Regions from separate parts of the Rhizobium sp. P1_E6 genome, predicted to be linked through region 1. Evidence: predicted binding sites of a transcription regulator. Region 1 holds the regulator's gene; each other region holds the start of a gene.
The links. The regulator LexA, encoded in region 1, represses DNA repair genes until DNA is damaged. The targets are predictions, from matches to a motif close to TGTTCNNNNTGTGTTCNG.

Region 1 (7,960 bases):
ATGCGCAGGCTGGCGACCATGCGCTGGTGAGGATCGGTAATGTCGGTGGAGTCGTGATAAAATGCCGAAAGCGCACCGACGCAGCCACACATGACGGCCATCGGATGTGCGTCGCGGCGGAAGCCGGTGAAGAAGCGGCTCATCTGCTCATGCACCATGGTGTGGTGCGTGACGCGATAGTCGAAATCCTTCTTCTGAGCGGCGGTCGGCAGTTCGCCGTAGAGCAGCAGGTAGCAGGCTTCCAGAAAGTCGCCGTGCTCGGCAAGCTGCTCGATCGGGTAGCCGCGATGCAGCAGAACGCCCTCGTCGCCGTCGATATAGGTGATCTTCGATTCACAGGATGCGGTCGACGTAAACCCGGGGTCGTACGTGAAGGAAGCCGTGTTTTTGTAGAGTGCACCGATATCGATCACGTCTGGTCCGACCGTGCCTTTTCGCACGGCGAGGTCGACTGATTTGTCACCGATTTTGATTGTAGCGCTTTGATCCGTCATGCTGATCCTCCGGGGTGGCGGTGGCGCCGCAAAAGCGCCATAAGGGTTAAGCGTCCTAAGCGATAGCTATATGATCGCGAAGCTAATGCCAAGTTACCGTGACGCCATTTTGTGCATCGCGGCATCATCTTTTAGGCAGTGCAGCGATGAGCCTCACGCATATCAGAACACCATGATTTGACTGGATTTTTGCTGCCGCAAATTTTCCTCGTATTTCAATCGATTATTGTTTGCGCGTTTTGATCTGAGGTTGCATTCTGCCGATCTCCGGGGGCGGGTCCAAGCGAATATGACGGGGTTCGATACAGCAGAACGGCATGTGCAATCCATTGATGCAAAGATGGATTTTGCCGATGCCGCACCGCGCGCCATTGTGACGCAACTGGCAAGGACGCAGGCTACGGTTCCGTTTCAGTGGCGGCTGATCGCCGTTGCGAAACGACACATCCGATCGTCTGTCCGCATGGCGGTCGAAGAGGCTGGCTACGGTCGCCTCATTCTTTTTTCGCCGGTCTTCCTTGGTGCGGGTGCCGCGACCTGGTTTCTGGCAGCTTCGGATTTTCCGGCTGTCTCGCTTGGTCTCTGCCTTTTTGTCGTCCTCGGTGCCGTCGTACTTTGCGGGTATGGCCGGCCGAAATTGCGGGCGACGCTCTCTGCTCTGCTTCTCTTTGCCGGCGGAATGCTTTCGGCACAGGTCGAAACATGGCGGGCGCAGACCCTGATCCTCGATTCAGCCGTAACGACAACGGTAACAGGCAGGATCGAGCGCCGCGAAGGCGACGGGCGGGGGCGCTGGCGTTACATTCTTGACGTCACCGGAACAGACGCGCCGCAGATCAAGCGTCCGCCTAAACGCATTACAGTGCTCGTGAGAGGCGCCGCGCAGCCTTTCGAGCTTGGCGACGTCATCGAGGGCAGGGCGCGTCTCACGCCTCCGGCAGGCCCCGCACTTCCCCACCTGAATGATTTTGCTTTCAGTGCCTATTTTGACGGCATCGGCGCCAACGGCTTTTTCTATGGCGCGCCGAAAAAGCTTGCCTTGCAGCCACAGCAAGCGGGCTCGGTCGGTGAGGCGACACTCGAATGGCTCTATCGCCTCAGGAGTGGCATCGGCGATCGCATACGCTCCACCCTGCCGGGCGATACCGGCGCCTTTGCCGCTTCGCTTGTCACCGACGAGAGACGGGCGATCTCGGATGACACGACGGACGCGCTGCGGCAGTCCGGCCTTGCCCATATCGTCGCGATCTCCGGTCTCAATATGGCGCTTTCCGCCGGCATCTTTTTTGTCGGCCTGCGCGTCGTCCTTAGCCTTTTTCCCGGCATTGCCCAGGCGTGGCCGACCAAGAAAATCGCGGCGGCCGGTGCGCTCGCGGCGGTGACGGCCTACTATCTGATCTCCGGCTTTGCCGTCTCCGCCGAACGTGCCTTCATCATGATGGCCATCATGCTGGTTGCCGTCTTCTTTGACCGGCCATCGATCAGCCTCAGAAACGTGGCGCTATCCGCTCTTGTGATCCTTGCGATCTCGCCATCGGAGGTGCTGGGGCCGAGCTTCCAGATGTCCTTTGCCGCAACACTTGCCCTGGTCGCCGGCTACGATCTCTGGAAAGGCCGGCCGATGTGGGAGAATGTCTTTGCCAACCTGCCGGTCATGAAGCCCCTCTTCGTGGTCGGCGGTTTCTTTGGTGGCATTTTCCTGACGTCGCTGATTGGCGGCTTCTCTACCGCGCTGTTTTCGATCGAGCATTTCCACCGGCTGACAGCCTATGGCCTGCCGGCAAATCTCGCGGCCATGCCGGTGATTTCCTTCATCGTCATGCCGGCTGGGATGCTGGCGATGCTGCTGATGCCCTTTGGCCTGGACGGCTGGGCATGGCATGTGGCAGGCTTCGGGCTGGATCTGGTGATTACAATCGCAAAGACGGTATCGAGCTGGGGTGGCAATATCGATGTGGGCCGTTTGCCGGGTTGGTACTTCCCGACGGCTGTTTTCGGTTTTCTGCTGCTGACCCTCCTCAGAACTCGACTGCGGCATATCGGAACGGCAATCGTCGCTCTCTCCACGCTTGCTGTCGCGGCGCTGCCATCAGAGGCAATGCCCGACATCGCCATTGCCGAAGACGGTAGCCTCGTTGCTGTTGTCGATGGAGAGGCGATAGCTTCGAACCGCGAAAAGCCACCCGCCTTCATCTTCGAACAATGGCAGCGGGCGCTTGCCATCGAAGAGCACAGGAAGCCAGTCATGCTGGAAGCTGCCAACAGGCCCACTGCGCCCGAAGGCAAAAGACTGCAGCTCTCGCGGGATCAACAGAATGAAGCCAGAGAATCGATAAGACGTGTCGCGATCGGTTCGCCGTCACGGTTCTCGTGCCTGAAAGGTGCCTGGTGCGCCATCATGCTCGGCAATGGAAAGAAACTGACGGTTATCGACAATGCAGCCTATCTGGGCCCTGCCTGCGATACGGCCGATATCGTCGTCACCCCTGTCCGTCTGCGTCTTGACGGCTGCCGATCCGGAGCTCTGCTCTTTACCGGCGAAACATTGCGCAAGACAGGCTCGATCGAGCTTCGTTTCACAGATGGCGGAGTTGCGGTTGCCGCTACATTCGACGCATTACCACGGCCCTGGATGCGCCACCGTGCCTATGACTGGCGTAGCGACACATTCGCTGATGTTGACCGGTCACCGGTCAGTGATAGCGACGAATGAGGCCGACGAGCTTGCCCTGGACCTTGACGCGATCCGGCGGGAAAATGCGGGTCTCGTAAGCGGGGTTTGCGGCTTCGAGCGCAATCGATGCGCCCTTGCGGCGGAAGCGCTTGAGCGTCGCTTCCTCTTCATCGACGAGTGCGACGACGATGTCACCCGGATTGGCCGTGCTACCGTTGCGGATGATGACGGTATCGCCATCGAAGATGCCGGCTTCGATCATCGAGTCGCCACGAACTTCGAGCGCATAATGTTCGCCGGAGCCAAGCATATCGGCGGGAACGGTGATGTCATGGGTGTTGTTCTGGATTGCCGAAATCGGCACGCCGGCAGCGATGCGCCCCATGACCGGCACGGAAACCGAATTGCCGTTGTCGGCCGCAGGTGCTGACTTTGCCGCGGCGGGAGGCGCAACAGGTTGCGGCTTGCCGAGGCTGCCTTCGATGACGCTTGGTGAAAAGCCGCGCCTTGGCTGTAGGCTCGAGCTGTAGGCTTCCGGCAGCTTGATGACTTCGAGCGCACGCGCCCGGTTCGGAAGCCGGCGAATGAAGCCGCGTTCTTCGAGCGCCGTGATCAGCCGATGAATGCCGGATTTCGAGGCCAGATCCAGGGCGTCCTTCATCTCGTCGAAAGATGGCGGAACGCCGGATTCCTTCATCCTTTCATGAATGAAAAGAAGAAGTTCCTGTTGTTTGCGCGTGAGCATCGGCGTGTGACCCCAGTATTGAAACAAATCCAGAACGGACACTATATGTTCCATATGTGTTCCGCAAGTGGCTAAATTTTCGTAAAATTTCTCCCCATTGTGTTGAGAATTTTATTTTTGTCGGCGCCCGGCCCGTCCGGCCTTGCTTCGTAAGGCTTGTTGAAGCACATCTCCTTGTGATTGCTGGAGAGTAGCTGATGACCCAAGACACGCTTGCGATCGATCATCTCGTTTTGCCGGTTACCGATATCGCCCTTGCACGCGAGAGGTTAGGCAAGCTGGGCTTCACCGTCGCTCCGGACGCGCGCCATCCCTTCGGTACGGAAAATGCCTGCGTTTTCTTCGCCGACAGGAGCTATCTCGAGCCGCTCGGCGTCGCCAGTGTCGAGGAGAGCGACAGGACGGCGCGTGATGGCAATGTCTTCACAGCCCGCGATCAGGCCTTTCGTTTTCGCTGCGGCAGCGAGGGCCTGTCTGCTATCGCCTTCAGTGCCGCGGATGCAAAGCATGAACATGCTCGATTCGTTAAAGGCGGCATTAGCGCTGGTTCTGTGTTGCAGTTCGAACGTCCCGTGAAAATGCCGGATGGCACGGAGAGCATTGCCGGCTTCCGGCTCGCCTTCGCCGGTGACCTCCGGGCACCGGATTTCTTTCTCTTCGCCGTCGAGCGCGTCAATCCGCTCCCTGCTGACCGCAGCGCGCTCGAAGCTCACGTCAACGGCGTAACCGGAATTGCCGAGATAGTTCTAGCCGCGCCCGAGCCTTCGGCCTTCGGCGAATTCGTCCGTGGCGTGGCAAGAGCCGACGCCGCAGATGAGACCGGTTTTGGGGTGAGAGTTGCTCTGGCAAACACAAAAATCAGTCTGATGAACCCGGCGGGTCTGGAGGCCTATTTCGATCTGGCGACGCCGGACACCGATCGCGGCCTGCGTGGGCGGGCGATCCTTTTCCATGCGGGCGATCTTGCCGTGACAGAAGCGCATTTGGCTGCTAACGGGGTGACCTATACACGCAAGGGCAACCGTATTCTGGTGAAGCCCGCGCCCGGCCAGGGCGTGCTCTTCGCCTTCGAGGAAACATCATGAGCTCCAATACCAATTCCCAGGTGACGGTCGGCGAGGGCGCCGGTAAGGTCACCTTCTCCAATACCGGCCGCTTGTCGCTGATCGCCGGCGCCTGCGAAATGGAAAGCCGCGACCATGCGTTCATGGTGGCCGGCACATTGAAGGAACTGTGCGCCAAGCTCGGCATAGGGCTTGTCTACAAGACGTCTTTCGACAAGGCCAATCGCTCTTCGTTGTCGAGCAAACGCGGTGTCGGCCTTGAGAAGGGGCTGGAAGTATTCGCTGATCTCAAGAAGGAACTCGGCATTCCGGTTCTCACCGACATTCACAGCGAAGAACAATGCGCCGAAGTAGCGAAGGTCGTTGATATCCTGCAGATACCGGCCTTCCTGTCTCGCCAGACTGATCTTCTGGTGGCTGCTGCCAAGACGGGCCGCGTCATCAACGTCAAGAAGGGCCAGTTCCTGGCGCCTTGGGACATGAAGAATGTGCTCGGCAAGCTGAATCAGAGTGGCAATCCGAACATTCTGCTGTGCGAGCGCGGCGCTTCCTTCGGCTACAACACGCTGGTCTCCGACATGCGCTCCCTGCCGATCATGGCAGCCACCGGTGCGCCAGTTATCTTCGACGCCACTCATTCGGTCCAGCAGCCGGGTGGGCAGGGGGAAACGTCCGGCGGAGAACGGCAATTCGTGGAGACGCTCGCGCGCGCTGCCGTGGCGGTCGGTGTTGCCGGGGTCTTTATCGAGACCCATCAGGACCCGGATAACGCGCCCTGCGACGGCCCGAACATGGTCTATCTCAAGGATATGCCGCGGCTTCTGGAAAAGCTGCTGGCTTTCGACGCGATCGCTAAAGGCTGACAGTCAAAAGCCTGACATGATCGTAATATAGCGACGAGTGGAACTGCATGCCGAAGGGTGCCGCAAACTGCCATTGTAATTTGCGCACCTTCGATTAAGACGGTTTCAAACGATTTATCCACCCACCGAGCAGGAAAAAACCATGACTGCAATTACCGATATCATAGCCCGCGAGATTCTCGATAGCCGTGGTAACCCCACCGTCGAAGTCGATGTCTATCTCGAAGACGGCAGCATGGGCCGTGCGGCTGTTCCCTCGGGCGCTTCGACTGGCGCGCATGAAGCTGTCGAACTACGCGACGGCGGCAAGCGCTATCTCGGCAAGGGTGTCGAAAAGGCCGTCGAAGCCGCCAATACCGAGATCTTCGACGCGATCGGCGGCATCGATGCTGAAAACCAGATTCAGATCGACAAGATCATGATCGAGCTCGACGGTACGCCGAACAAGTCACGCCTCGGCGCCAACGCCATCCTCGGCGTTTCGCTTGCTGTCGCCAAGGCCGCCGCGGAGGCTTCCGGCCTGCCGCTCTACCGTTATGTCGGTGGTGCTTCGGCAAGCCTTCTGCCGGTTCCGATGATGAACATCATCAACGGCGGCGCTCATGCCGACAACCCGATCGACTTCCAGGAATTCATGATCCTGCCGGTTGGCGCAGATTCGATCCGTGAAGCCGTCCGCATGGGCTCGGAAGTCTTCCATACGCTGCGCAAGGAACTCGCTGCCCAGGGGCACAACACCAATGTCGGCGACGAAGGTGGTTTTGCACCGGGCCTGAAGAGCGCTCCGGAAGCCCTCGACTTCATCATGAAGTCGGTTGAGAAAGCCGGCTACAAGCCGGGTGAGGACATCTATCTCGGCCTCGATTGCGCCTCGACGGAGTTCTTCAAGGACGGCAAGTATGTAATGGAAGGCGAAGGCCGCACGCTCGAACCGGGCGCAATGGCCGAATACCTCGCCGAACTCGTCGGCAAGTACCCGATCATTTCCGTCGAAGACGGCATGGCAGAAGACGATTGGGAAGGCTGGAAGACGCTGACCGATCTTGTCGGCAAGAAGTGCCAGCTTGTCGGCGATGACCTGTTCGTCACCAACTCGGCTCGTCTGCGTGACGGTATCCGCATGGGCGTTGCCAACTCGATCCTCGTCAAGGTCAACCAGATCGGCTCCCTGACGGAAACGCTCGACGCCGTCAACACCGCGCACAAGGCAGCCTACACCGCCGTCATGTCGCATCGCTCGGGCGAGACGGAAGACTCCACGATCGCCGATCTCGCAGTTGCCACCAACTGCGGCCAGATCAAGACCGGCTCTCTGTCGCGCTCGGATCGTCTTGCCAAGTACAATCAGCTTATCCGCATTGAAGAAGGCCTTGGCCCTCAGGCTGAGTATGCCGGCCGTTCCATCATTCGCGGCTAATACGATCTTATGAATCAGGCATTTGGAACCCGCGCCTTGGCGCGGGTTTTTTGTTGCGTCAAGTCTGAGTCAATGAACGGTTAATCTCTGCGCGGTAAATTGAAGGGATTGGTAATGCGTTACAGAGCATGCGTGTATGTGGACAAAGCATCATAAGAAGAGAAAGACCGGTCGCTTCGTCATTCCGGCCATGGCGGTCGCGTTCCTCTCCTATTTCGGCTATCATTGCATCCATGGTGATTATGGTCTGCGTGCGACGGAGGCGTTCGAGCGCCAACGTATCGCGCGCGAGAAGGAATTGGTTGTGCTGAAGACCAGGCGCGAGCATCTCGAAGCGCAGGTTGCACTTCTTAGCGACGGCTCGCTGGACAAGGATATGCTCGACGAAAAGGCGCGGTATCAGCTCAATATGTCGCGCGCAGACGAGATTGTAATTTACAATCACTACCGCAATTAACCGAATTTAGGTTAATCCAGAATTCTCGTTCTTTATCAATAATTTACCTGCGAATATGAGCCATGCAATTATGGCATTGCTGTGGTCATTTTTCTTCCCTATGGTACGCGCCACCTGAGAACCGATAAACCCATAGGGAGGGTTGAATGGCGTTGCGCAAAACCGCGACCGTTTCCAGCCGCAAAAACAGTGCGAAATCCGCAGGCAAGATATCGAACGGCGGTCCTATCGCCGATTTCGATCGGG
Region 2 (7,960 bases), on a different contig from region 1:
GGCCTTCCACGCGCAGCGCATGCGGCGTGGTGAAGACTTCCTCGGTCGGGATGTTCGGATTGCAGGTGATGCCGTTCTTCGCCGTCGAGGCGCCACCATGCCATTCATGGCCATCCGCCAGACCGACAGTGAGATCCGTGCCCGGTCCGGTGAAATGCAGAGCGGCAAAACGTTCGCCGTTCAGCCAGAATGAGCGTTTGGCGAGATTGGCATTATGCTCTGCCCATGCAGCGATCGGGTCATCGAGGTCGACACGCGAGGCAGCAAAGATCGCCCTGGCAAGCCTGGCGATGGCAATCGCTTCCGGATCGTCGGGGAAGACGACCTTCGCCCAGGAGGGGTTGGGATAGGAGACGATGTTCCAGTTGATGTCGAAGTTGGAGATCTTCTCCAGCGCCGGCTTGTAGGCCGTGGAATTGGCGCGGTTGGCGCGGCCGACCTTGCTGGGATCCTGCTCCGACAGGAGCATCGGATTGTCACCGGCAATAGCAAGGCGGGCGGTATCCTTCTCATAGGCCTTCGCCATGCCGTCGTAGAGCCAGCCGGAAGCCCGGTCGAAGCTCTCGTCGCTGCCATATTGGTAGCGCGCCAACGTCGTCTCCTCGTCGGAGTAGAAGGTTGAAACAAGGCCGGCGCCGGCGAGATAGGCGTGTTTGGTGATCAGCCGCACCAGCGGCAGCGCCACGACAGGAGAGGTAATGACGAGATCCTGCCCCTTCTGAAGCTGCAATCCGACCTTGATGGCGACTTCCGCCAGCTTCTCGAGTTTGACGGGATCGACGGAGCTGTGGCTCTGGGGCATGAACGTCATGGGATCAACTGCCTTCTGATATCTACGACGGGAGGTGAAAGACTTAGACCCCTTTACGGCGAAAATGAAGCGCTCCGGCCAATTCATCTCGCCTCAGGCGATCAGCGCCGCAGCTGTCGCTTTCAGTGCTTTTAGCGCGTCCTTGGGGTCCAGCCGCACTTGCAGCCCACGCTGTCCGCCATTGATATAAACCAGCGGTTCGGCCAGCGCCGTTTCCTCGATTGCCGTCGGAACGATCTTCTTCTGCCCGAAGGGACTGATACCGCCGACATGGTATCCCGTCAGCCGCTCCGCATCGGTCGGTTTCATCATATTGGCCGACTTGCCACCAAAGGTGCCCGCGAGCTTTTTCATGCTGACCTCGCGGTCGGAGGGCACGACCACACAGACCGGCTTCCCATCCACCTCCGCCATCAACGTCTTCAGCACGCGATGCGGCTCCTCACCCAAGGCTTCGGCCGCCTGCAGCCCGACGCGCTCGGCATTCGGATCGTAGTCATAGGTGTGAATTGTAAAGGCGATGCCTGCCTGCGTGAGAACCTGCGTGGCGCGGGTGGTCTTGGACATGGCTCAGCCCTCGAACGTCCGCTCGTAAATCTCCGGTTTGAAGCCGATCAGCAGCTTGTCATCAGCTTCCAGCACGGGACGCTTGATCATCGAGGGTTGGTCGAGCATCAGCGCGATCGCCTTCTCGCGGTTGAGGTCCTCGCGAGCAGCGTCCGGCAACTTGCGGAAGGTCGTGCCTGCACGGTTGAGCACCGTTTCCCAGCCTGCCTCGTCGATCCAGCGTTCCAGATGCGCGCGGTCGATGCCGACAGCCTTGTAGTCATGGAAGTCATAGGCAACGCCGTGGTCCTCCAGCCAGCTGCGGGCCTTCTTCATCGTGTCACAGTTCTTGATACCGTAGATGGTAGCGACCATGGGGTTCGATCTCCCTGTTTCGGCAGGGAGATATCACGGCGGATAAGCGCTGCAAACGTCGTTCGGCGTTTATCCCTCGAGCTCTTCGATGAGCGCCGGCAGGTCGGCCACGGTCTCGATAATGTAGTCGGCGCCGGCGGCGATCAGTTTCTCGCCGATCCTTTTGTGCAGCTCGGCCCGCGCCTCCGGCGAAAGCGCATCCACTTCTTCGGGCGTCAGGCCGGCTTCATTGCCGGAGAGCGTTACGCCGACCGTCACGCAGCCGGCGGCAGCACCTTCGGCAATACCCGGTTCCGTATCGTCGACCTTCAGGACGGCAGAGGCCGGATAGACCATCAGATCGACGAAGCATTTGTACATGCCGATCGGCGTCGGCCGGCCGAGCGGCAGGTCATCGGCGCAGATCAGGTTGTCGGGCGCATAGCCCTGTTCGGCGGCAAGCGGCAGCACGCGCTCCATGATCGAGCGCGTATAGCCGGTGGTCGAGCCGATCTTCATCTGCCGCTCACGCAAGTACTCGATCGTCCTCAGCGCGCCCGGTACCAGTGCGCAGTAATTGCTCACGACCGCCTCGTTGAGCGGCACGAAGAGTTCGTAGACCTTATCGATTGCCGATTCGTCAGGGGAGGTACCGCATGCAGCCTGCCAGCGGGCGGCAATATGCGGCTCGGCCAGCATTGCCGCAATATGCGCGCGCTTTGGAAGCCCCATCGGTTTGCGGGCATCGGCGATCGTCACTTCGATGCCGAACTTGCCGAAGGTTTCCACAAAGGCGCCCATCGGCGCGAAGGAGCCAAAATCGATGACCGTGCCGGCCCAGTCGAAGACCACTGCCTTGAATTGCGTCATGCTGCGCTCCCGTAAAGATCTTCGATGGTTTCCTCGCCGATGCCGAAAGCAGTGGATGCACCGCAGCCCGCCGTGACCACGACGATGCGCAACGCGTCGGAAGGCTTGTCGGTGAACCGCCAGCGGTCCGGGGCGGAGGCATAGGTGCCGATCCAACGCTCGGTGATGAAGCGTCCCGGCAGGTTGAGCACGGTGTCCAACTCGTCGAGGATCAGCCTGTCGACCCGCTCCAGCCCAAAGGGATCGGGCGTTTCGGAATAATGATGGCTGTCGCCGACGACGAGCGAGCCGTCCTCCGACTGCGTGACGATCAGATGGATGCCGTTTTCGCGCTCGGGCTTGAATTCCCGGTCGAGCCTCGCCTTGAGCACAGTCGCCTCCGGTAACTCGGCATAGCCGAGATAGCGTCCAAGCCCGAGATCGGACATGACGGCTGTGCCGAGCGAAACCCGTTGCGCCGGAACGACGCGCATCATCTGCAGTTTGCAGCGCGTTACGTTGAAAGCAGCGATCCGGTCGGCAAACAGGCTCTTGAAATCATCGCCCGGGCAGACGACCACTGTTTCCGCCTCGATCACCCCTGCAGTCGTTTCGACTCGCGGCGGTTCGACGGCACTCACCGCCGTGGAGCGGCGGAACTCGATGCCGTATTTGACTTCAAGATACCGCGCGAGCAGGGGAATGGCAGTTCGGGACTCCACGCGCAGCTCATGCGGGCTGTAGAGTGTAAACGGCGCTGCCTCCGGCCGCAGCGCCGGCACGAGCCGCCGTGCTTCGTCGACCGTCAGTCTTTCGCAGCCTTCTCCCATTTCGGTCCGCAGAAAGGCATCGATCACGCCTTCGGATTCGTCGAGCCTCGCTGCCAGCAAAAGCCCGCGCTGCAGGACATCGATGCCGGCCTCGTCCACCACTTCGGCCCAGATATCACGGGCCTTCCGTGCCTTGCCCCAGCAGTCGCCAGCCTGCTGGCCGGTCACCGTCACAAATCCGAAATTGCGCACCGAGGCGCCGTTTGCCTGTGCGTCGCGGTCTATAACCACAACGCGTTTGCCGCGCTTTGCCGCCGCCAGCGCATGCGCCAGCCCGATAATTCCTGCGCCGACGATCGCAACGTCGTATTGCGGCATGAAAGCTCCTTCGCAACATGTCTGCAACGGCTTGGCGGATTATCTTGAAGCCTGTGTGACAGTTGCGCGGAGCCTTACATTCGCGTGTGGAAAAGAACGCCGGTTCAGTCTTCCAGCGCGCCGGCCCTCCGCGTCGCCTTGCTCGGCCGGTCGGCCGCGATCTTCACTATGTCGCCTCGCCGGCGCACCAGCCGATCGGACGTGCGGGTCAGCAGCAGCCCGCCCTGCGGCGCCAGGATGTGGATATCGCCTTCGGCAAAGCCGGGTCGGGTGATGATCGTCGCCAGAAGCTCTCCTTCAGAAACACGTTCGCCGATATTGCGATGGAACAACACTGTGCCACCCTGCGGCGCGCGCACGATCTCGACATTGTCGAGCGGCACGGCCGGTCCGAAGAAGGTCTTGTCACCGCCTGCCCGGCCGTTGACGACACCACGCCCGATCAGGAATTGCAGCAGGCCTTCGGCGTCTTTTGCGGCCATATCGGGATAGACGTCGCGCCGGCCGCGCAGCTCCACCGTCACCGAAAGCTTGCCCGGAAGCTTTGTCTTGCGCTCGCCTGGCACCTCATATTTCCAGGCAAAACCGACCGCTTCTTCAAAGGCGGAGCTTTCGCCATCAGAAAGCAGCACTGCTTCCATGTCGAGCGCATTGGCAAGGTCCGCTGCCTCCGGCCAGAAGGCCTCATCGATATAGGCATATTGCAGCGATTCATCATCGCAATGCAGATCGAGCACCAGATCGGCCCCGAGTGCCATGTCAATCAGCTTTCGCTTCAATCGATCTGTAGCCGGATAATCATCGAGACCGTCAAGCAACTCCTCCCGGTCGCGAACCGAGATCAGCGGAAAATCCCGATTGAAATTGGTCCGCGATCCCAAATCGAAGCGGCCCTGCAACTCGCCGAAATGCGATTGCGCCGCCCCGATCGGATTTGCCTGCGGCACGAGCGTGATATCGCCGGCGATACGTCCTTCGCTTTCTGCTTGCCCGAGTTGAAGGCAGAGAAAATGCGCAAGCGCCGTTCCCGGCAGTTCATTGGAATGCAACGCGGCCTGGATATAGACCTTCGGCGCCGCCGGATCGCTTCCCCTGAAGCGCATGACCGGCAACCGCCATTCGATGCCGGGCGTATCGCCGGGGATGATGATCTCTGAAACGTCCACTGTCTTGCTCCGCATGTGCATATTGAGTGGGGAGTTTTAGGCGAATCCCCACCCGCGGTGCAAGCGCAGCTCAGCCGATGAGAGGCCACCGGTTGATGACGTGATGCTCGCTCTTCCCGTAGATACTGTGAATCAGCAGGAACTCCTGGACGGTCCAGCGCACAGGTCGGTCAAGCTTTTCAGGCAGCACGGTCTTGCGATCATAGACCATCGTCATGTGCGGCGTCAGATGTCCGCCAACATTATAGGGTAGCCCGGCCTCGTAGAGACCTTCTTGAATTTGGTTGCGAAGATCCAGCAGGCCTTCGTTTTCTTGCCTGCCACAGATGACGAAAGCCTGCGCTTGGCCAGGATGCTTGAAGCTCATGGCCTCGTCGAGAACAATTTCGAACGGCTGGGCACGCACTGTCGCGGCGACTTGTTCAGCGCCGAACACGATATCATCCGGGAGCCGACGGTAGGCGCCAATGCCGTTCAGCGTGACATGAAGCACTGCGTTGGGCCGCGAGGGGCCGGTCAGAGAATGTCTATTGCGATACATTTGCGCGATGTCCAGCGCCTCGGATGCCGCTTCGATGGTTGGACGAAGCGCGAAGAAAATCCTGTCGTGAAATTCTCCGACAAGATCGGATTTCTTCTGCGGGCCTGCGCTATTCGGATCGAGTGGAAAATGAGGCATTTGAACTACGGACTACATCGCCCGCCTCCTTGTTTCGACAAGGAGGAGCATAACCGGATTGACATTATAGTCAAAAACAAAACATGAACAAAATGTTTTGTATGGATATTAAAGACAGAAACGGCTGCCGCAAGGCAGCCGTTTGTTGGCGTCAATCAAGCGTTGAGGCAAGCCTTATGCAGCGTTCTTGACGAGCTCAACCGCCTTCTTGGGAGACCTGGTGCGGGCTGCCTTCGGCGGCGCGAGACGAAGAACATCGTCTGCCAGCAAGCGGGCATTGTCTTGCGCCTTGTCGAGATTGCTGACACGGGCAGGGTCCATCGTGTAGAGGCTGCCGCCGGAAACGAACATATCGCGATAGGCGGCACGCTCGATCAGCGCCGTGTCGATGACATTGACTTGTTGCTTGGCGAGCAGACCCTTTACGGCGAGCAATGCGCGCGTCGTGATGATCGAGCTGATGCGGGTCAGCACGACCGAATGCGGGATGCGAATATCATGCTGGGCCGCGAGCTGCTTCAAGATCTCAAGCACCTGCGCGCCGCCGACGGCATCCATGGCGCAGCCCTGCACCGGAACCATCACATGATCTGAAAAGCCGATGGCCTTCGCCATCAGCGGGGTCATCCCGGCCGGCAGGTCGATGATGACATAACCGCCCCGTTTCTTGAGGTCCTTGATCTGCTGTTCGATCGTATCTTCACTGACGCCTGGCATGACGGCGAAATTGGCTGCTTCCCCTGTCAGGCGGTGCCAGCGTGTGGCCCATTGCTGAGGGTCTGCATCCAGAACGGAAACGCGATGGCCACGGCGAGCCAGTTCTGTGGCAAGAACGAGGGCGACCGTCGTTTTGCCGGCGCCTCCTTTCGTATTCGCAAAAGTAAGTGTTGGCATCGATTACCTCGGGTTGATGAGTTGGCGGCACTCATCCCTGAGAGAGACGCGTCTCGGGCTTAAAGGACAGCGGCTTTCGCAGTGATGAGTTGAAAAGGTCAAACAGCAACCTTGCGTGGCGCTGTTTTATCCTGCTGTCCGAGGTTGATTTTTTCTGGGTGCTATTAGTGAGCAAAGGCTGTAATGCATACGCGCCTTCTTCTCTTGCGAAGAATTGCGTATCTTGAACTGGTCCAGTTTGCGCGGATCCGATCAAGCAATATGGAAATGATGTGCATCATTAGGGCCCGATATTTTCTACGACAGGACTGACTCCATATATCGGGCGTCACGCGCTATCCGCCTGTATACGTAAATTGTTGGTCAAATCACCGACCGATCCAGTACTTATAATTTCACATTCTCTGTGAACCACTCAAGAAATTCTGTCCCGTCAAAAGTTGCTTCGCTGCTTTTGAGATTGTCTGAAATAATGCTCAAATTATTGGTAGATTTTAGTAGCCCCATTATGCTCATCGCGATCGCTTCGCCGTCCTTTTCGGCCTTTAAAAACGTCCCCGATGGTTTCGAAAAAACAAGAGTCAATCTTAGTTTCTCTCCCGGTTCTATTTTTATCTGTAACGGGATGCCAAGCTTCACATTCCAATATTTCGCGCCTCTTTCACGCGTGTCGATACCGTAGTCAAACGATCCAGAGACGGGGTATCCGAACTCCGCATCGGGCTTTTCTGTCGCCACCCCTATCACTGCGCCTTTTCCGTCTAATCCGACCTGCACGTTATACGTAACACTGTCGATAAAACCTGAAATTCCCGCGGCTTTTAATTCTAGATCTGAAGATAAATTAAGAGATTTTGTCCATGCTGGTACGACATTCGATGGATTTGATAGTGTAAATTCGATAGCGAATTTATCCTTATTTGTAGATTTTAATACTATTACATTTGATATAGCAGGAGAAACAGCCTTTATATCCTTCGATAACCCTAAAATGGTATCCGACAAAGTTTTATCAGAAATACTAAGGCTTTCGGCTATTTCAAGAACTGCTAATAGTTGTTTACGATTAAGCGTTGAATTCAATTTCAATTGCTCTATTGCTAATTTTTGATCTTCGGAAAAAGATTTAAATTCGGCCATAATTGACTGAAATTGTTCCAAACTTACCGAGCAGTTGCCAATACAGCTATCTTCAACATTACCTTCGATGACAATTCCGCCGGTCTCTGCTTTAACTCTTGGTTCTTGCGCTAACACAGGTGCAGTGTTCTGCGCCGCACCGGTGAGTAAGGAGGCAATAAGACTGGCAATGCAAAAATAAAAGCGCATCTGCTTACCCTACGGTTGCCTGTCTTTCTGCTGCGTCGATTGCGTACTCACTCTTGAGTTGGTAGCATTCCCACCGATAACTATTCCTCCAGCGGTGGCGCTGGTTCCGGCCGTTGGGGCGTTCGAAATGTTGTCTGAGGGATAGAAATAGACAAACAACGTCCAGAGTCCGCCAATTGCGATT
Region 3 (7,960 bases), on a different contig from region 1:
TGCCGGCAAGAACTCGCTGCATCGCCGCCTGATCTCTGCTTGCGGCTGCGCCAATGATTGCAATGTCCACGGCCATGCGCATGCCAGTGCCTGGGGCTCGAAGGCGCCGGTTTCCGATCTCAAGAGCTTCTGGGGCGCACTCGGCTGCGCCTGCTGGGCAGTCTGAGGATCGATGCCATGCATGCCCTTGAAATCCGACTTACGTCGCTTGCCCGTCCCCTTTTCGGCGCGGCCCTCATGCGCTTCATTGCCTATCTCGGCCTCTGCGCCGCCTATCTGCAGGGCGGCCTCGACAAGCTCACGGACTTTCCGGGCGCGATCGGCGAGATGACCCATTTCGGCCTGTCGCCTGCGCCGCTCTTTGCGGTGCTCGTCATCGTCCTGGAGCTTGCCGCCTCGGCCATGATTCTCTTGGGTCTCCTGCGATGGCTGGGTGCGCTCGCCCTCGGTGGCTTCACACTCATGGCCACCTTCCTCGCCCTGCGTTTCTGGGAGTTACCCGCTGGAATGGAGCGCTTCATGGCCGCCAATTCCTTCTTCGAACATCTGGGTCTTGTCGGCGGCTTCCTGCTCGTCGCCTGGCTCGATCTGAGTGAAAAAGCATAGGGCAACCTGCACCTAAGCATCACTTCCGCTGACCATTGCAAAATGTTTCCTGACCGTGTCAGCACCGCGGTGCAAACCATTCGCCCCCTGGGCGTAGATCCTACCAACCCCAGCATAGGACAAGTTCAATGCCGACGATCACCACCAAAGATGGAACGACGATTTACTATCAGGATTGGGGCAACGGTCAGCCGATCCTCTTCTCCCACGGCTGGCCGCTCTCGGGCGATGCCTGGGAAGTGCAGATGCTCTATTTCGCCCAGCAGGGCTACCGCGTCATCGCCCACGATCGCCGCGGCCATGGCAAGTCCTCGCAGCCGTGGAACGGCAACAATATGGATCAATATGCCGATGACCTCGCCGAGCTCATCGAGAAGCTCGACCTGAACAACCTTATCATGATCGGTCATTCCACCGGCGGCGGCGAAGTCGCCCACTATATCGGCCGCCACGGCACGAGCCGCGTCGCCAAGGTGGTGCTCGTCGGCGCCGTTCCGCCGCTGATGCTGAAGACGCCCAACAATCCCGAGGGCACGCCGATCGAAGTCTTCGACGGCATCCGCAAGGGCACGGCCGGCGACCGCTCGCAGTTCTACCGTGACCTCACCATGCCCTTCTACGGCTTCAACCGCGATGGCGCCAAGGTCAACGAAGGCCTGCGCGAAACCTTCTGGCTGATGGGCATGGCCGGCGGCATCAAGGGCCACTACGATTGCATCCGCGAATTTTCAGAAGTCGATTACAGCGAAGACCTGAAGAAGATCGACGTTCCGGCCCTGCTCATCCACGGTGATGCCGACCAGATCGTGCCGATCAAGGCTGCCGCCGAAAAGGGCATCAAGCTTCTGAAGAACGGCACACTGAAGGTCTATCCGGGTGCCCCGCACGGCCTCGCCCAGACGGAAGCCGACAAGTTCAACGCCGACGTTCTCGCCTTCATCAAGGCCTGAACCGCCTTTGCACTGATTTAGCGGCCGGCCGGGCCGAAGGAGATCACCTATGCTTCGTTTATCCCTAGCTTTTACCGTTCTTCTCGGCCTGGCCGGCGTCCCGGCCTATGCCGCCTCGCCGCAATTCGGCGTCGGCGCGCAATATGATACGACCCATGTCTATGTCGCGCCAGGCGACGTGGACGCCTTCGCCAAAAGCTTCCTAGCCACCTTCGGCGGCACGAGCACAAAGCAGGTGACGGCAACCGTCACGCCGACGCCGAGCAGCACCACATCGCAACTTCTGCAGACGCCATCAGGCACCGTCTCGCTCTTCGGCTTCAAGACGCCGATCCCCTATCCCTTCGGTGCCGAACGATCAGGTTACCTCGTCACCGATCTCGACAAGGCGATCGCAGCCGCAAAGGCCGCCGGCGCCGATCTCATCGTCGCCCCCTTCCCGGATCCGATCGGCCGCGATGCCGTCATCCAATGGCCGGGTGGCGTCAACATGCAGCTTTACTGGCATACCACGGTGCCGAACTATCCGGCCTTTGCGTCCGTTCCGGAAAACCGCGTCTACGTCTCCGCCGACCGTGTCGCCGCCTTCACCCACGCCTTCCTCGCCTTCTCGCAGGGCAAGGTTATCACCGACGAGGAGAAGACGCCGGGTATCGAGATCGGCCTGCCGGACAAGACTTTCCATCGCCTGCGCATCGACTCCATCTTCGGCCGCATGACCGTGCTCGTCACCGATGGCCAGCTGCCCTTCCCCTATGGCCGCGAGATGAGCGGCTATGAGACCGCCGATCTCGATGGAACGCTGCAGAAGGCCAAGGACAGCGGCGCCGAGATCCTCGTCGCGCCCTATCAGTCGGGCGACCGCCGTGCTGCCATGGTGGAATTCCCCGGCGGCTATATTGCCGAAATCCACGCCGTCGCGGCAAAGTAACGACACTAAACGATAAGAGGGAAAAAACGATGCGCCCAGCCCTGCCCGTGCTTCTGAGCCTTACCGGCGGTTATGTCGATACCGCCGGCTTCCTGGCGCTTGGCGGCCTCTTTCCCGCCCACGTCACCGGCAACTTCGTGACGCTGGGCGCGGCGCTCACCCACGGGACATCAGGCATCATCGCCAAGCTTCTGGCTCTGCCCGTCTTCTGCCTGACGATCCTCCTGCTGCGTTACATCACGCACAATGTCCCGGCCGGCGACGAGAAGGGCCTGCGCATCCTGCTCGTCATCAAGCTTATGTTCCTCATTGCCGGCGGCGCCTGCGCCATCTGGCTGTCGCCCTTTACCAACCCGGACGGCCTGCCGCTGGTCGCGACCGGCATGCTGCTCGTCGTCGCCATGGCGATCCAGAACGCCGCTCACCGCATCCATCTCGGCGCAGCACCCCCGAGCACGCTGATGACCGGCACCACGACACAGATCATGATCGACCTCGCCGACCTCGCCCATGGCAGTGCCGGCGATCAGGCAAAACCCCTAAAGACCCGCCTGTCGCGCATGGTGGTCGCTGTTTTCGCCTTCGCGCTCGGCTGCGGTCTTGCCGCTCTGCTTTACGCCACCGTCGGCACCTGGTGCTTTGCTCTGCCGCCGCTCTTTGCGCTCGTCTCGGTCTGCCTTGCCTTCGCTGGCCCTCAAACCGCCTGAAGCAGGTCGCGCAAAATTGGGCAGCGGTTTTGCGATTGCGACTTGCGTCAAACAAGGACTTGAGGATAGCTGAGCGCCTGGGAATGAAAGCAGAACAACTTTCTGGTCTTTCCTTCCCGAATCACTACATTACGCGGCATGAGCAATAGTTTCGACGATATGCCCTTCTTCGACGAGGAACCGGGCGAAACGCCGCGCAAGCCGCAACAGCCCGCCGCACCCGCCGGAAGAGCACCTGCCGCCGCCGGCGGTATCGCCGCCCGCGCCATGGCAGCCCGCGATGGCGGTCGCGCCGATTATCTCGCCGGCCTCAACCCGGAACAGCGTGAAGCAGTCGAGACGCTGGAAGGCCCAGTTCTCGTGCTCGCCGGCGCCGGCACCGGCAAAACGCGTGTGCTCACCACTCGCATCGCCCATATCCTGTCGACCGGCCGCGCCTTCCCTTCGCAGATCCTGGCAGTGACCTTCACCAACAAGGCAGCGCGCGAGATGAAGGAGCGCATCGCGGTTCTCGTCGGCGGCGCCGTCGAAGGCATGCCCTGGCTCGGCACCTTCCACTCGATCGGCGTGAAACTTCTGCGCCGCCACGCCGAACTTGTCGGCCTGCGCTCCGATTTCACCATTCTCGACACCGACGATGTCATCCGCCTCATCAAGCAGCTGATCCAGGCCGAAGGCCTCGACGACAAGCGCTGGCCGGCCAAGCAGTTCGCCGGCATGATCGATACCTGGAAGAACAAGGGCCTCGGCCCCGCCGATATTCCGGAAGGCGATGCGCGCGCTTTCGCCAATGGCCGCGGGCGCGATCTCTATTTCGCCTATCAGAACCGCCTGTCGACGCTGAACGCCTGCGATTTTGGCGATCTCCTGATGCATCCGATCGCGATCTTCCGCAAGCAGCCGGATCTGCTCAAGGAATATCACCAGAAATTCCGCTACATCCTCGTCGACGAGTATCAGGACACCAACACGGCCCAGTACATGTGGCTGCGGCTTCTCGCCCAGCGCCCCAAGGGCGAACTGCAGAATGTCTGCTGCGTCGGCGACGACGACCAGTCGATCTACGGTTGGCGCGGCGCGGAAGTGGACAATATCCTGCGCTTCGAGAAGGACTTCCCCGGCGCCAAGGTCATCAAGCTCGAGCGCAACTATCGTTCGACCGCCCATATCCTCGGCACAGCCGCCCATCTGATCACCCACAATGAAGGTCGCCTCGGCAAGACGCTCTTCACCGATCGCTCCGATCCGGATGATGCCAAGGTGCAGGTGCATGCCTCCTGGGATTCCGAGGAAGAAGCCCGCGCCATCGGCGAGGAAATCGAGCGCCTGCAACGCGGCGATGCCGACGGCAGGAAGCATCTGCTCAACGACATGGCGATCCTCGTGCGCGCTTCCTTCCAGATGCGTGAATTCGAAGACCGCTTCGTCACCCTCGGCCTGAACTACCGCGTCATCGGCGGCCCGCGATTTTACGAGCGCCTCGAAATCCGCGACGCCATGGCCTATTTCCGGCTGGTCTCGCAGGGCGCCGATGACCTCGCCTTCGAGCGCATCGTCAACACCCCGAAGCGCGGCCTGGGCGACACGACAGTGCGCGCCCTGCACGACTATGCCCGCGCCCGCAACATTCCGATGCTCGCGGCCGCCGCCGACATCATCGAGACGGACGAACTGAAGCCCAAGGCCCGCAAAGCCCTCTTCGACGTGATTCAATCTTTCCGGCGATGGCAGGAACTGCTTGAAAACACACCACATACCGAGCTCGCCGAGCAGATTCTCGAAGAATCCGGCTATACCGACATGTGGAAGAACGACAAGAGCGCCGAAGCGCCAGGTCGGCTGGAAAACCTCAAGGAACTCATCCGCTCGATGGAGAGCTTCGAATCCATGCGTGGCTTCCTGGAGCACGTCTCGCTGGTCATGGATGCCGAGACCAACGAGAACCTCGACGCTGTCTCCATCATGACGCTGCACTCTGCCAAGGGCCTGGAATTCGACACGGTCTTCCTGCCCGGCTGGGAAGAAGGCCTTTTCCCGCATCAGCGCTCCCTCGATGAAACCGGCCGCGCCGGCCTGGAGGAAGAACGCCGTCTGGCCTATGTCGGCATCACCCGCGCCAAACACCGCTGCCACATCTGGTTCGTCTCCAACCGCCGCATCCACGGCCTCTGGCAGTCGACCATTCCCTCGCGCTTCCTCGACGAACTGCCGGAAACCCATGTCGAAGTCGCCGAGATGGAGCAGAATTACGGCGGCTACGGCCGCGGTGGCGGTTACGGCCAGTCGCGCTTCGACAAGGCCGATCCCTTCGCCAACTCCTATTCGACGCCCGGCTGGAAACGCGCCCAGGCCAACAAGACCGACGCCACCCGTGACAACTGGGGCAGCCGCTCCGGCCATGCGGTGGAGCGCATTGGCTACGGCGAAAGCGGCCCTCGCGGTCGCACCATCGAGGGCGAACTGGTAGCGAAATCCACTGCCACCGAGCCCTCGCGCTTCGTCATCGGCGACCGCGTCTTCCACATCAAATTCGGCAACGGCTCCATATCAGGCATCGAAGGCAACAAGCTGACGATCGATTTCGACCGCGCCGGCCAGAAGCGCGTGCTCGACGGCTTTGTGGAGCGGGTTTGACCGTTCCATCGCCTTGGCCTTTCCAGGGAATCACAGGCCCAGCTTTTCGCTCTTCTCCAGATGACAAAACGCCGCTTTGACCCGACTCGCAAACAGGCATAGCCCGATCACTGCCCGCCCATGAAAGGCAGGCTTCACAAGACCTTCAAAGGAGGTTCAAGTGACCAGTGTTTCAGCCTTGGGCAGCGCGCTGACCCAGTATAAAGTCCCCCTCAATCCACTCGACACGAACGGCGACGGTGTCGTCTCGGCAGACGAACTTGCCGCCGCTTCCCGGTCCTCAACAACCAACGCCTCGACGGCTGGTAAATCCTCCGCCGGCGACGACGATTCTTCCGGCTCCGATGTCGTCCAGAAGATCACAGCCGACATTCTGAAGCTCATGCTACAGCTCCAGAAGACGGACGACAGCGACAGCCAGTCCGGCACCGATGCCGATGGGGACGGTTCCAAGGGAGCACTCGCTGCCCTGGATTCGAATGGCGACGGCAAGCTCACCACCTCGGAAATTCTTTCGGCCGACCCGCAGAAGATTGCCGCTGCCGTCGGTGACGATGATGACAGCGGCCTGATGGCCAAAGTCCTGACCGACATGCAGACTGCGCTTCGCGCATACCAGACGACCTATGGCAACTCGCCCGCCGCTGCCGGCGACAGCGACCAGACGGCCTGACGCAATGAGGCTCCGCCGGGGGAGCCTCGCTGAACAGGCAAAACGCTTTGATAGGCGCAGAGACAGCCTCCCCGCGCCCTCCGCTTGTGCTGGCGTGATTTATCGGAGAGGTTGCCAACATGATTGACCCTTCTTCCATCGACATGAAAGTCTTGCGGCAGATCGGCTGGGATCATTGGGATCCGATCGGCATCAGGAAATGGAAAGATCCGGTGTGGCGCGAAGCTGCAGCCGACGAATACGATTCCTACCTTCTCCGCGCCGCCGGCATGATTCTCCAAAACTCTTCGCTGGAAACAGTTGCGGCTTACCTAGACGAGATCGTCGTCATCAATATGGGGCTTGGGCCTGTTAGTGCTGCAATTCATGGCGCGTCGGTTCGAACCGTCGAAGCGATGGCCGCCTGTCTTCGAAGCGAATCTCACGACGCACGAGATGTCCAATGACGGCAATACCCACGCTACAAACCGAACGACTGATCCTGCGGCCTCCAGTGATGGAAGACTGGCCGGCCTACCACGCCCTGATGATCACCGATCGCGCCCTCTACATGGGCGGCCCGCACTCGACCAAGGCGGCCTGGGGCATGTTTTGCCATGACGTTGCCCTATGGACGCTTGAGGGCCACGGCGCCCTGATGATGGAGGATCGCGCCACAGGAGAATGCCTCGGCCAGGTCGGGATCAACTACGGCCCGCTTTTCCCGGAGCGTGAGCTGGGCTGGCTCGTCTATCGGCAAGCCGAGGGCAAGGGCTATGCCTACGAGGCCGCTGTCGCCTTGCGCGACTGGGCCTTTGCGGTGCGCGGTCTGAAGACGCTGGTGAGCTACATCGCCCCCCAGAATGCGCGGTCGATCCGGCTTGCCGAACGACTGGGCGCCATACCGGATGCGATGGCGGAGCGTCAGGCCGGCGATGAGGACGATCTGGTGTTCAGGCATCCGGTCCCATAGTGCATGCATAAACTCTAATACAAAAGGCGAGATACTTGTCGAATTCGCGTATAGGACGAGCATCACCAGAAAAATTACTTTATGCTGCCATTTGCCACCCTTCATACTAGAAATAGCACTTGCGCGTTGCCTCCCAGAAATCCACTAGTTGATTGCGCTGACACCGGTTGGCATTTTGCAGTGCGATATGCGTAAGGATGGCTTGATGAAGGCGTTGCTGCTCGTCGATATTCAGAATGGTTTCTGTCCCGGAGGCAATCTGCCGGTTCTCGATGGCCATGAAGTCGTTCCCGTCGCCAACAGCCTCATCGATAGCGGCAAGTACGATCTGATCGTCGCCTCGCAGGATTGGCATCCGGCCGATCACGGCAGTTTCGCCTCCTCCCACACCGACAAGAACCCTTTCGAAATGGGCGAACTCTCCGGCAAGCCGCAGATGCTGTGGCCGGATCACTGCGTGCAATATACGCGTGACGCCGAACTACACCCACAGCTCCACTCGGCGCA

Region 2: AC1D35_RS06305 (2'-5' RNA ligase family protein) is a predicted target of LexA. The motif match lies at 5,626-5,643, and genes of this name have one in related genera.
Region 3: AC1D35_RS00385 (ATP-dependent helicase) is a predicted target of LexA. The motif match lies at 3,274-3,291, and genes of this name have one in related genera.

Annotation. Positions count from the first base shown of each region.
Region 1 covers NZ_JBFUBG010000028.1:1,707-9,666, forward strand. The annotation lists gene gltA (citrate synthase) at 1-494, opposite strand, end outside; gene AC1D35_RS15935 (ComEC/Rec2 family competence protein) at 784-3,207, shown strand; gene lexA (transcriptional repressor LexA) at 3,188-3,913, opposite strand; gene AC1D35_RS15945 (VOC family protein) at 4,111-4,998, shown strand; gene kdsA (3-deoxy-8-phosphooctulonate synthase) at 4,995-5,840, shown strand; gene eno (phosphopyruvate hydratase) at 5,983-7,257, shown strand; gene AC1D35_RS15960 (FtsB family cell division protein) at 7,394-7,714, shown strand; gene pdhA (pyruvate dehydrogenase (acetyl-transferring) E1 component subunit alpha) at 7,861-7,960, shown strand, end outside.
Region 2 covers NZ_JBFUBG010000007.1:39,596-47,555, forward strand. The annotation lists gene AC1D35_RS06275 (aminopeptidase) at 1-811, opposite strand, end outside; gene ybaK (Cys-tRNA(Pro) deacylase) at 905-1,378, opposite strand; gene AC1D35_RS06285 (ArsC family reductase) at 1,382-1,732, opposite strand; gene phnX (phosphonoacetaldehyde hydrolase) at 1,802-2,581, opposite strand; gene AC1D35_RS06295 (TIGR03364 family FAD-dependent oxidoreductase) at 2,578-3,708, opposite strand; gene AC1D35_RS06300 (M14 family metallopeptidase) at 3,813-4,874, opposite strand; gene AC1D35_RS06305 (2'-5' RNA ligase family protein) at 4,945-5,553, opposite strand; gene AC1D35_RS06310 (ParA family protein) at 5,728-6,447, opposite strand; gene AC1D35_RS06315 (hypothetical protein) at 6,835-7,776, opposite strand.
Region 3 covers NZ_JBFUBG010000001.1:81,109-89,068, reverse strand. The annotation lists gene AC1D35_RS00410 (amidohydrolase) at 1-166, shown strand, start outside; gene AC1D35_RS00405 (DoxX family protein) at 178-606, shown strand; gene AC1D35_RS00400 (alpha/beta fold hydrolase) at 735-1,556, shown strand; gene AC1D35_RS00395 (glyoxalase) at 1,606-2,487, shown strand; gene AC1D35_RS00390 (YoaK family protein) at 2,517-3,194, shown strand; gene AC1D35_RS00385 (ATP-dependent helicase) at 3,333-5,828, shown strand; gene AC1D35_RS00380 (hypothetical protein) at 5,989-6,501, shown strand; gene AC1D35_RS00375 (hypothetical protein) at 6,621-6,947, shown strand; gene AC1D35_RS00370 (GNAT family N-acetyltransferase) at 6,944-7,453, shown strand; gene pncA (bifunctional nicotinamidase/pyrazinamidase) at 7,659-7,960, shown strand, end outside.